Regions from separate parts of the Lysinibacillus sp. ACHW1.5 genome, predicted to be linked through region 2. Evidence: riboswitches for the same ligand, from Rfam matches in the RefSeq annotation. Region 2 holds a riboswitch; the other holds the start of a gene.
What was found. Region 2 has a riboswitch for cobalamin ahead of L6W14_RS20960 (hypothetical protein). Riboswitches for the same ligand answer to the same signal wherever they lie in the genome.

Region 1: linked by a shared signal. The riboswitch ahead of L6W14_RS10225 (ABC transporter substrate-binding protein) and the one ahead of L6W14_RS20960 (hypothetical protein) in region 2 are both predicted to bind cobalamin.

What each region holds. Positions count from the first base shown of each region.
Region 1 is NZ_CP091777.1:2,076,699-2,082,560, forward strand. It holds gene L6W14_RS10215 (hypothetical protein) at 1-157, shown strand, start outside; gene L6W14_RS10220 (elongation factor G) at 294-2,231, opposite strand; cobalamin riboswitch at 2,414-2,601, shown strand; gene L6W14_RS10225 (ABC transporter substrate-binding protein) at 2,764-3,756, shown strand; gene L6W14_RS10230 (precorrin-3B methylase) at 3,808-4,485, shown strand; gene L6W14_RS10235 (S9 family peptidase) at 4,556-5,862, shown strand, end outside.
Region 2 is NZ_CP091777.1:4,177,535-4,183,396, forward strand. It holds gene L6W14_RS20940 (putative RNA methyltransferase) at 1-727, opposite strand, end outside; gene L6W14_RS20945 (MATE family efflux transporter) at 730-2,097, opposite strand; gene L6W14_RS20950 (tyrosine-protein phosphatase) at 2,232-2,999, opposite strand; gene L6W14_RS20955 (ABC transporter substrate-binding protein) at 3,145-4,095, opposite strand; gene L6W14_RS20960 (hypothetical protein) at 4,079-4,636, opposite strand; cobalamin riboswitch at 4,794-4,992, opposite strand; gene L6W14_RS20965 (glutathione peroxidase) at 5,117-5,662, opposite strand; gene L6W14_RS20970 (hypothetical protein) at 5,744-5,862, opposite strand, start outside.

The sequences.
Region 1 (5,862 bases), 2.1 Mb from region 2:
TCACGAGCTTTTACTGCAATTAATTGATCATCTACAACTATTAAAAAGTCAACCTGGTAAGGTACTCATTGATTTTACGAACAAGCATGACTATGTAATAGTTGAACCCGCATATTTGTTGGACAATCCAACAAAGAAAGCTGTCGGTGCACTATAAAAACAAGCCCTCCATTTTTTGGAGGGCTTGTAATATCTTGTTGTAGGGTAGAGATATATTGATGCCCAAGCAAGAAATACCCGCGCTAGAGCGATGGATACCCGTGGAAGCCGAGAAAATACCAGAAGCGCCCACCCTACAGGCAATGCATGGCTGCCTGTGCTTCTTGCCATGGAACCGAATATCCTTTGCCCTTAGCACAAAAGATACTAGAGGAACTATACTCAGGGTCGGCATTTTTATCATAGCCAATCTGTGCAATCACATCCTCTGTATTATGGCACACATCATAGCCATCAAATTGGAGTGTGAGTGCACCTTTCCCATTTGTATAGGCGGCAAAGGTTGTACTGTAGCTCATTAAAGTGGCAACAGGTGCACGACCTGTTAGGATAACATCCGTTTCGGATAAAATCGGGTCATCGAACGTGCCTGCTGCTTGCTGAATATCAGTCATCATACGACCGATAAAGTCGTTTGAAGCTTTCATTTTAAAGCGATAATAGGGTTCAAGTAGAACATTTTGTGCCTGCTCCAGCCCCTGACGCAGGGCACGGAAACTGGCTTCACGGAAATCTCCCCCCGATGTATGTTCATTGTGCCCGCGACCTGTTAGAAGTGTAAAATGAATATCTGTTACAGGGAAGCCTGTTAGTAGCCCATGATGGTCACGCTCAAACAGGTGCTTTTCAACAAGGCGCTGATTGCCTACAGATAAATGATCGGCATGACAGGCATTGGTGAAGGTATTACCTGTTCCACGTGGATTTGGCTCCATTAATAAATGAACTTCTGCATAATGCTTGAGGGGCTCGAAATGACCATAGCCCGTTACGGTCGTCGCAATGGTTTCCATGTATAAAATTTGCGGCTCACCAAAGGAGACAGCTAATGAAAAACGTGTCATTAATACCTCAGTTAGGACCTCCAATTGAATGACACCCATAATATGCACATGGATTTCCTGAAATTTTTCCTGCCAGACCACACGCAAGGACGGCTCTTCTGCTTCGAGTAACCGGAAAATCTGTAGCACTTCCTTGATATGCTGATCACCCTCATATTGAACCTTTGCCTGTAAGGTTGGGACAAGCTCATAGGGCTGTGATAGCATCGTTGTACCGATTCGATCCCCAATGTTTGCCTGGCTCAGTCCTTTGACAGCGAAAATTTCTCCTGCCTCTACCTGTTGAACGGTCTCAAAGCGACTGCCGTTATAAAGGCGAATTTCGGTCACTTTTTCTGTTACTTCGTCAAATGAAAATTCATCTCGTACATGCAACGAGCCCTTGGTTGCCTTCATAAAGGTTAAACGCTGGTGACCATCATGACGAATCTTAAAAACCTCGCCCTCAAATGGGGCATCCTTGTCAAAATGGGAAGCCGTTAACAGCGGGAGCTGGTCAAGAAATTCCTGAATGCCCTCATCCTTTAAGGCCGAGCCAGCAAAGCAAGGGAAGGCACCTTCATTTTTAATCATTTCCTTTAATTGAGCAAGACACTGTTCATGCTCCAATGACTCATATAGAAAGGCATCAAGCAATTTTTCGTCGCGCTCCGCCAGCCATTCCATAATATTATTTGATACATAGTCTGCTCGCAGTGGCTCATCGATGAACAAAACATGCTGAGAGCAATCTTTGCGAAGCTGGCTGATGACGGCCTCCATATTGGCACCCTCACGATCCATTTTGTTGATAAAGAAGAAGGTAGGGACATGGTATTGACGTAAAAGTTGCCACACTGTTTCTGTATGGCCCTGTATCCCTTCGACAGCGCTAATGATAATAATGGCATAATCCATCACACGAATGGCACGCTCCATCTCAGGGGAGAAATCGACATGCCCTGGCGTATCAATCAATGTGTATGTATCATCGCCAATATTCATGCGCCCTTGCTCGGCAAATATCGTAATGCCCCGTCTGCGCTCTAGCTCATGATGATCAAGAAAGGTATCCTGATGATCAACACGCCCCCGTGCTTGAATACTATTTGTATGAAAAAGCACTTGCTCAGAGAAGGTCGTTTTTCCTGCATCCACGTGCGCAAGTACACCGATCGTTTTGTACATAAGAAATCCTCGTTTCTATAGAATGCTATCTTTTTATTGTAACAGAATACTAGCTTCTATATTTCTTGTAAAATAGTTCGTCTTTATGTCGAAATAGTGCTAATATAATGATGATTATACTTTTAGTGTCATACTACTGATTGCGCGATAAATTTTCTTCTGCTAGTCTATCAATAGTATTGACCATTATAGAACGTATTGGTGCAAATGGCATTTGTCATTTGCTTAAAAGGGAAATCGGTGCAATTCCGATGCTGTCCCGCAACTGTAAATGGGGAGTCTATACAGCATGCCACTGTAGTGAAACTATGGGAAGGCGTATAGATGATGAACCTAAGCCAGGATACCTGCCAGTATGTATTTTTTGACTAAGAACCACGAGGATGGGGATAGTGATGAAGGTAATGATACCGTTATTTCACTATGCTACTCTCTTGGCGACAAGAGGGTTTTTTTATGCCCTTCCAACTACCTTAGTAGTAAAGAAGTCTCTGATTTCTTTCTATATTTTAACAGCAAAGGAGAAAAGGACATGAAGAAATGGAAAAGTATATGGCTGATGATGATCATTGCCTTGGTCGCTGTTTTAGGGGCTTGTAACGCAAAGGACAAAACGGAATCAGCTGCACAAGGTGAAAAGGTTGAGCCATCTGAGGCGGCAGCAGAAGTAACCATTGAAAATAATGACACAACTCAAACATATACGGAAGCACCAACAAAAGCGATTAGCTTAAATCAACATGTGACAGAAATCATGCTTGCACTTGGTTTAGAGGATTCTATGGTAGGGACAGCTTACTTAGATGATAAAATCTATGAACCACTGCAAGAGGCATACGATAAGGTCCCTGTTCTTTCCGATCAATACCCAACGAAGGAGCAAGTCATCGATGCCGAGGCAGATTTCCTATATGCTGGCTGGAAAAGTGGCTTTGGCGAAAAGGGTGTAGGCACACCAGAAGAGCTTGAAGAATTAGGCATCCATACGTATTTACATACGGCTTCCAACATGACAAAGCCAACAATAGAAGATATTTTCACTGATATTCGCAATATCGCGAAGATTTTCCGTATTGAGGATCGTGGCGAAGCTTTAATTGAGCAAATGACGAAAGATGTAGAGGCAGTACAAGCTAAATTACCAAAAGATAGCGAAAAATTACGTGTTCTTGTGTTTGATAGCGGTGAAAAGGATGTATTTACAGCTGGTCAAAACTTTATGAATGAGCTTGTGACAATCGCGGGTGGACAAAATATCTTTGGTGATGTGGAATCTGGCTGGACAACTGTGTCGAAGGAAGATGCAGTAGACCGCAACCCAGAGGTAGTTGTCGTGATTGATTACGGTGAAACAACGGCAGACCAAAAGATCCAATTCTTAAAAAATGATCCAGCCTTAAAGGAGATGGAAGCGGTCAAAAATGAGCGCTTTGTCATCCTGCCACTTTCAGCAGCGTCTGAAGGGGTTCGTGCGGCAGAGGCCATTGAAATTTTAGCAAAGGGCTTCTATCCTGAAAACTTTTAATCCATTCGAGCTAGCGTTTTGCTAGCTCCTTTTTTATAAGGAGCGATAAAAATGAACGCATTTCAAAAAAATGTACCAGATCAAACATTTGAAACACTGAACGGTCATGGTGAGTTTACCCGTCTAGCCGTTAGCCCTGGCATTATTAATAAGCATTATACTCCTGCACAATTCCAAAAAATAGCCGAAATTGCTGGCGAAAAGGGGGCGATAAAATATTCTGCTTCCTATAGTATACTCGTATCCATACCAACGTGCGATGCCACGGAAGCGGTGCAAGCCTTACAGGAAGCAGGTCTTTATGTTGCTCCCTCTGGTTCAATCATAGCCATGAAGGCCTGCGATTTTTGTGATGGGGAGAAAATGGAGGCTGCTCCGATAACCGAACAGCTCTATAATGCCATAGAGGGGATGAAGGTACCTGCAAGAGTGCGTGTCAATATTAATGGCTGTGCATCAGCTTGCTACAATGCAGTCTATGATGATATTGGACTCGTTTACCAACAAGAAAGCTTTGATGTCTATTTAGGGGCAGTACCAATGGGAGCAAAGGCACAGGCTGGCACGTTATTCGCTAAGAGGGTAGACGTCACACAAATTGAAGATTTTTTACTGCACCTGATAAACCTTTATAAGGAGCATGCTCGCCCAAATGAGCCCTTTTATAAATTTTATCGCAGAACAAAGTCAGCAGAATATTGGGAACTAGTGAAAAATTCAATTCAATAGAGGAATATTACTTAGGGTGTCGAAGTATTGTAGTAAGGCACAGAAAATTACAATACAAAGGAGCAAGAACATGACATCGAAACAAGGGATTCAACCAGAAGATCTTTATCACTTAAAATCAGTAGCAGATCCACAGCTTTCACCAGATGGGACAGAGGTAGTTTATGTAGAGACTCGTATGGACGAGAAGAAAAACGACTATATATCGAATTTGTTTTACATAAACTTGAAGGACAAAACACCACAGCAATGGACATTTGGTGAAGATAGAACGAGTTCCCCTGTTTGGTCACCAGATGGCAGTCAAATTGCATTTTTGTCAACGAGAACAGGTAAGTCACAAATTTATGTTCTTTCGAAAGCAGGTGGAGAGGCAAAACAGGTGACACATTGTAAAAATGGAGCGACCTCCCCTGTCTGGTCACCATGTGGCAAGAAAATTGCTTTTTCAGTCGTGCTAGGGAAAGATGAAACCATCCTAGATAAAGCGGAGGATGAAAAGAAAAAGGATAAAGAACTAAAGCCACTAGAAATCGAGAAAATGAAACACAAATCGGATGCTGGTGGATTTATGGATATGGAGCAGTTTACCCATATTGCCATTGTCAATGTGGCATCAGGAGAGCTAGAACAAGTGACAGAAGGCAAAGAGTACTGCCATCTGGGTACTTGGTCGCCAGATGGCAAATACCTTACGTACTTAGCAGATAAAGCGGAGGATTTAGATTTCTCATTTAATGTGGATATCTATTTATTGGAGTTAGAAACGAAGCAGAGTCACAAGCTAACAGAAGGTTCGGGTGCATATTACCAAACAGCTTGGTCTCCGAATAGTCGCTATCTTTCTTTTGTAGGTGGAGAACGTGAATTTGAAAATGCCACACAAGCAAAGCTTTGGATGTATGACATGGAGCAAAAACTACTAAACTGTGTAACAAGTGAATTTGATGCGCCTGTTGGTGATTATGTCATCGGTGATTTCCTGCAAGGTGTAGCGTCACCACGAGTGCAATGGATGAATGATAATCATAGCTTCTACTTCCAAGTCACAGATCACGGCAATGCGGCGATTTATTACGGAAATGTAGATGGCGAAATTTACCCAGCTATCCATGATGATCAATATGTCTATGGCTTCTCACTTGATGCGCAAAATGATCAGGCTATTGCGGCTATTAGCACAACGACCAATCCAGGCGATCTGTTTTATGTGAACCTAAAAACAGGTGACAAAGAACAGTTGACGTCCATTAATGAAGATTTTTTAAAAACCAAAACATTAGCTGTTCCAGAGAGTATCGAATTTGAAGGTGCTGAAGGCTGGAAGGTCAACGGCTGGATTATGAAGCCAGTTGGCTATGAAGCAGGGAAGAAGTA
Region 2 (5,862 bases):
GTACTAGCTCTTCCGAAAGCGGTAAAGTATAAGTTACACGTTCTACGTTTACCTCACGAAAACTATCTTGAAAACGAGCTACAATTTGTTCATTAGAGTAAGTTTCCTTGTTTGAATCTGCATATAATTGAGCACGCAGTTCCCTCAAATAACCACTTTGCGGTACAACCTTCACAAGACAGCCATTCGGTGTAAGAAGTCGTTTAAACTCCTCATAATTTGCTGGTGATAGTATATTTAAAATGGCATCGAAACTCGCTTGAGCAAATGGACTTTTAGCTAAATCCCCTACACACCAAATTTGTTGAGGATAATGACGTGCTGCAGCCAAAATGCCCTCCTTCGCTATGTCAATTCCAACGCCAATACCATGATCTCTATCATTCATAATGCGAGCTAAATGTGAGCCCTCTCCACAACCAGTATCGAGCACCGTTTTTGCAGAGCTAATAAGCTCACCGATTCGGGCTTCTACAGCATCATAAATCCCACTATCAATAACAGACTTGCGGGATTCAAAAAGGCCCTTACTATATTTAGAAGCGGCGTTATGTGTCAGCATATTGACATAGCCTTGTTTCGCAATATCAAAGGAATGGTTAGAAGTACAAACCAATCTCCCCTGCTCATAGACATGCATTGATTGCTGACAGATTGGACAAGCAAAAAGGGTGATATGTTGATCCATTAATGCCGCCCCGATCGCACGTTTCGATAATGCGCCCATTTCTATGCCTCCTTTTTGTCGTTCGGTGATACAAGAGCATAACGCTCCCATTTACGACTTTTCCATCTAAAGTATACGATAATCGCCCGCACCCATTCATCTGCTGAAATGGCTAGCCAAATTCCGACCAAGCCCCAATCCAATACAAAGACAAATAAATAGCCAAGCGGCAGGCTCATGCAAACCATTGATAGAAAACCAATTTTCACAGGGAATCTAGCATCCCCAGAAGCGCGTAAAGAGTTAATGACCACGATATTCATTGTGCGACCAGTCTCTAGCAAAATACTTAATGCTAACACGGATGCCCCAATCTTAATGACTTCTGGATTATCAGTAAATACCTGCATAAGTGGCTTACGGAATAGCGTAACGACTGCGAGCATAATAATCGTAAAAACAAATGCTGCACGAACACTTTTCCATAGCTGATGATACGCCTCATCTTTTTCTCCTGCACCTACATGACGACCAATAATAATGGCTGTTCCTGTACCAATGGCAATTGCAAATAAATATGTAAACATCGAAATATTCATAGCATATTGTCGTGCTGCTAGTGTTTCTGCTCCTAAGTATGTCGCATAATATAAAAAGATGATTTGGCAAAATTGATAAAGTACCTGTTCAAACGCAGATGGTAAACCAATGTTTAGTATTTTCCTCACATATTCCTTTGAATACTCAAAATAATATTGTAACTTTACGCGCACTTCCATTACCTGAAACAGTAACCAGAAAAATACTAGGACAGCTAATCCGCGACTAATGACAGAGGAAATAGCCGCTCCTTTCACACCAAGCTCTGGTAAACCTAAATTCCCAAAAATAAGACCGTAGTTTAGCACAACATGTAAGACGTTCATGCCAAGTGAAACGTACATAGTTTGTTTTGTCCAACCATGTACACGAATAATTGCAGCGAGTGCATTAATAATAGCCTGTAAGAAAATAAAACTCCCAATGATGGCTAAGTAACTTTGTGCATAGTGGAGTACTTCTCCCTGCAAGTTCATCATTGTCATTAAATGTCTCGCAAAGAAGAAAAATAAAATACTCATTAAAAGCCCCACGACCAAATTCATCGTGACCGCTAACGCCGAGATCTTGGCTGCTTCAAAAAAGCGTCTGGAGCCTAAATACTGAGAAACAACAATAGATGCACCATTGCCCACTACCTCCAGAATCAAGATGGCAATATGGATATATTGATTGGCTGCACCTACTCCTGATACAGCATTATCCGATAAAGCACTGAGCATAAAAGTATCGGCTAGTCCCATCAACATAAATAGAAAAACCTCTAAGAAGATCGGCCATGTTAAATGGAATAGACTTAACTTATTTGTCTCTTTAATTGTGTCTGCCAATACTTTCACTTCTCCTATTTTTTCTTAAAAATCTATTGTATCTTATCACAAATATTCAGACTGTAAAGAGATTTATAGGAAGACAGCGCTTCCACATAAAAAATCCCTCTCACATCGTGTGAAAGGGTCCATTTTTAAATCAAGCAATAGGATTGTAATTGCTCTCGTTTTTCAATTGTTAGGCCAAATTCCTGCTCTAAAAACCCAGTCTTAGAACCATAGCGACGATCCATCGCATCCAATGCTGCTTGTAAATAGTCTTCACGGGCGGACATTAATGCATAAAATTGCAGTAGTTCTTGCTCATTATACTGATGCTGAATAGCCTGAGCCATTCTTTCTACCATCGGACGTAAATGTATATTAGTATCTAAATAGTCCTCCATGATAGTCTCCTCAGGTACATCTAAAGCTAGTAAAATAAGTGCTCCTCCAATACCCGTTCGGTCCTTACCAACTGCGCAATGATGGACAAGACCTAGATTATTAGGATTTTGAATCGTTTGCATTAACTCTTTAAATGAAAGATTGTTAAAAGGCATTTGTGCATAAAAATCCCGAAACATCTCAGGGCTTACCACTTTATAGAAATCTCTACCACCAGCATTGGTAGGCATTTCAAAAGCATGATTACCCTTCGCTGGGATTTGTATATATTGAGCATACGAGAACACTGGGTTAGGATTATGATACGCCTCATTGTTATCGCGATAATCAAAAATGGTTTTAATCCCTAATGTTTCAAATAGCTCTTTATCTGCCAGTGTCATTTTTCCAAGAGCAGCTGAGCGGTAAAATAAACCTTTTTTTACCCTACGCCCATCTTTTGTCTTATATCCACCCATGTCTCGGAAATTATAGACTGCCTCAAATGGAATTACCTTTGTCTCTAATTGCTCCAATCACTACACCTCCTAAGATTATTAAGCATACTTACTTTTATTTTAAAGAACAAACTACATTAATTCCAATTTTCACGCTAGGTAATAATTTAAACCACATAAAAAATGCTAGCTGAATGGCTCACAGCTAGCATGGAAACATTTCTTATTTAAATAATTCGGGGTACACAGCTTTCGCTACTAATTCTACAGCTTCACCAATACGCGGACCAGGTCGATTAGAGATATCTGTATCGATGGACAATACCGCTTTGTTTTGAATAGCTGTCACAGTATTCCAACCATCTCGTTCAAGAATTTCTCCTATTGGATCTTCTGTATCGTTTACTGTTGTTAAAATAACATCTGGATTTTTCGCAATAACATCTTCCTCATTCACTTTTGCCCAGCTATTCAAGTCAGAAAAAACATTATTAACATTAGCTGCATCTAATATTTCTTGCTGGAAAGTGCTAGAGCCTGCTGTATATATGTCTGGCTTAGGGCTAACCTCTAAATAAACATTTTTCGGCGTTTTTACGTCCTTCACCTTCGTTTGTACTTCAGCAATTTTCGCCTTGATCTCTTCATTTAATTTATTTCCTATATCAGCAACATCCATCACAGCAGCAATTTGTTCGATATCTCCATAAACATCATCGAAAGTTGTCGCAGATTGAATAACAAACACTTTAATTCCTGCGTCCTCAAGCGGCTTTAGGGCATCCTTATCACCGATTGTATAAGCAATGACAACATCTGGCTTTAACGCTATAATTCTTTCACTGTTAAAGTTCGTAGTATCAGAGACACGTTCAATTTTTTGTGCTTCCTCTGGATAAGTATCGTACTCAGTTGCTCCTACAATTTTATCGCCAACACCTAAAGCAAACAAAATTTCAGTATTACTTGGTTGTAAAGATACAACTGTTTTTGGTACTTCTTTAAACTCTATTTCCACTCCACGGTCATCTGTCACTTTATAGCTTGTTTTCTCTGCGTGTTGTGTATCTTGCGAAGCATCTTTATTTTTTGTATCTTCAGCAGTGCCACAGCCTGCTAATACCAGTGCAAGTAAGAGCACTGATAGCCATTGGAAATTAAATACTTTCTTCATTGTTATTCTCCTTTTTCTTTTTCATTGGGTAGGATTTACTAATAAACGGTATTTCAGCTATTCCAGCTTGCTGATTCATAAAAACAGCCATGACAAAACATACATTAGCTAATAAACCAAGGTAATCGAAAAGAATAGCAGGAACCTCTCGTTCTTCTGATACTTTGTGTAAAGTACGATATGATTTTTTTGCTTCACTGCGACAAAGATGTAAGGCTGCAGCGGCCTCTGTTCCTTGAGGTAAAACAAAACTTTGAATCTCTTCCTTCACATGGCGAACGTAAAAATCATAACGCTCACTTAACCAAGATAAATCCTCTTCAGTTACTGCTAATTTCCCACGAACTGAGCCATTCACATGATACGCCATAGGTAACATAAGCAATAAATCCTCAGCAACGACTTGAACATCCTCTTTTTTTACCGCAGCTAATGCAACTCCTAGATGTGTTGTAAGGCTATCTGTTCGAATTTCAAAATCGACCGTTGAAGCTTTCTCACGCATAAATGGATAACAAGAATAACGGGCATCTTTTTTCACTTGCTTCCCCCCTATTTTCTATAATGAAAAATTCTTATTTGAAAGGCATAAAAAAGTCGCTCCTTTTTGCAAAGGAACGACAAAAATAACATAATGAGCCATCAAACTGGACAAAGCCTATGTATTTGCCGTATATCCTCCTAGCTTCCGAGAAGTTTTTATACGTTCAAATAAAGGTCGGTCTCCTGGCTTGTACAGTTCGTCACATGAAACGAATGTGTTATAAAGGACCTTCCCATCTTCTTTGAGACAGTGGTAAATCTTTATAATGGCTGCACTTACAGTTGCGGAAACAGCTCCGGTTTTTCACCGGATTCCCGATTATGCTAATTAGCACCTTTATTCTGCAAGAATATTTCATTTGTAAAGCAGTTTATCATATATGCTTCAGAAAAAATAGCTGTACTCAGTTTTAAAATATAGCAATATTTCTACTTGAAGAGAAAACCCTAACAAATTTTTACATTATTAAGAAATTTACTATAATAGTGTTTCAATTGCTTTTTCAATATCGAGCTGTGAATCTGTTGGTTCAAAGCGTGAGACGGTCTTACCATTAGCATCTACTAGAAATTTTGTAAAGTTCCAGCGAATATTACGACCATCTAAAAAGCTTGGGGCAAGTTGAACAATTGCTTCTGCCAACATTTTCTCCTGCATACTTGCCTTCCCAAACTCTCGGTAATCCACTTCATGCTTTAAATAATTAAAGAGTGGATGGGTAGCCTCTCCATTTACCTGTACAAGCTCAAAAATCGGGAATGTGACCCCATAGTTTACCTTGCAGAGATGCTTAGTTTCCTCCCCATCTTCAGGATTTTGATGGCCAAATTGATCACAAGGGAATCCAAGAACTACAAAATTCTCTTTTCCATATTTATCATACATTTTCTGTAAGTCTTCAAATTGATATGTAAATCGGCATTGGTTTGCCGTGTTAACAATTAACATTGTTTTTCCACGATATGTTTCCATCGATAAAATTTCGCCATTAGGCTTCCGAACTAGATAATTATAAATGCTCATGCCATAATCCCCTTTTTTCATTCATTATAGTTGACTATTCTACCGCTCATCAAAGAATTTGCACAAAAAAACACCACCTCGCTACTTTGAACGGATGGCTGACTTATACTTCTTTTTATATTTAGCATCTTGTTCTTCATTAATTAAACGATGGGCAATATCTAATAATTTCGAGTCATTTGTTTGATCATATAGCTTTT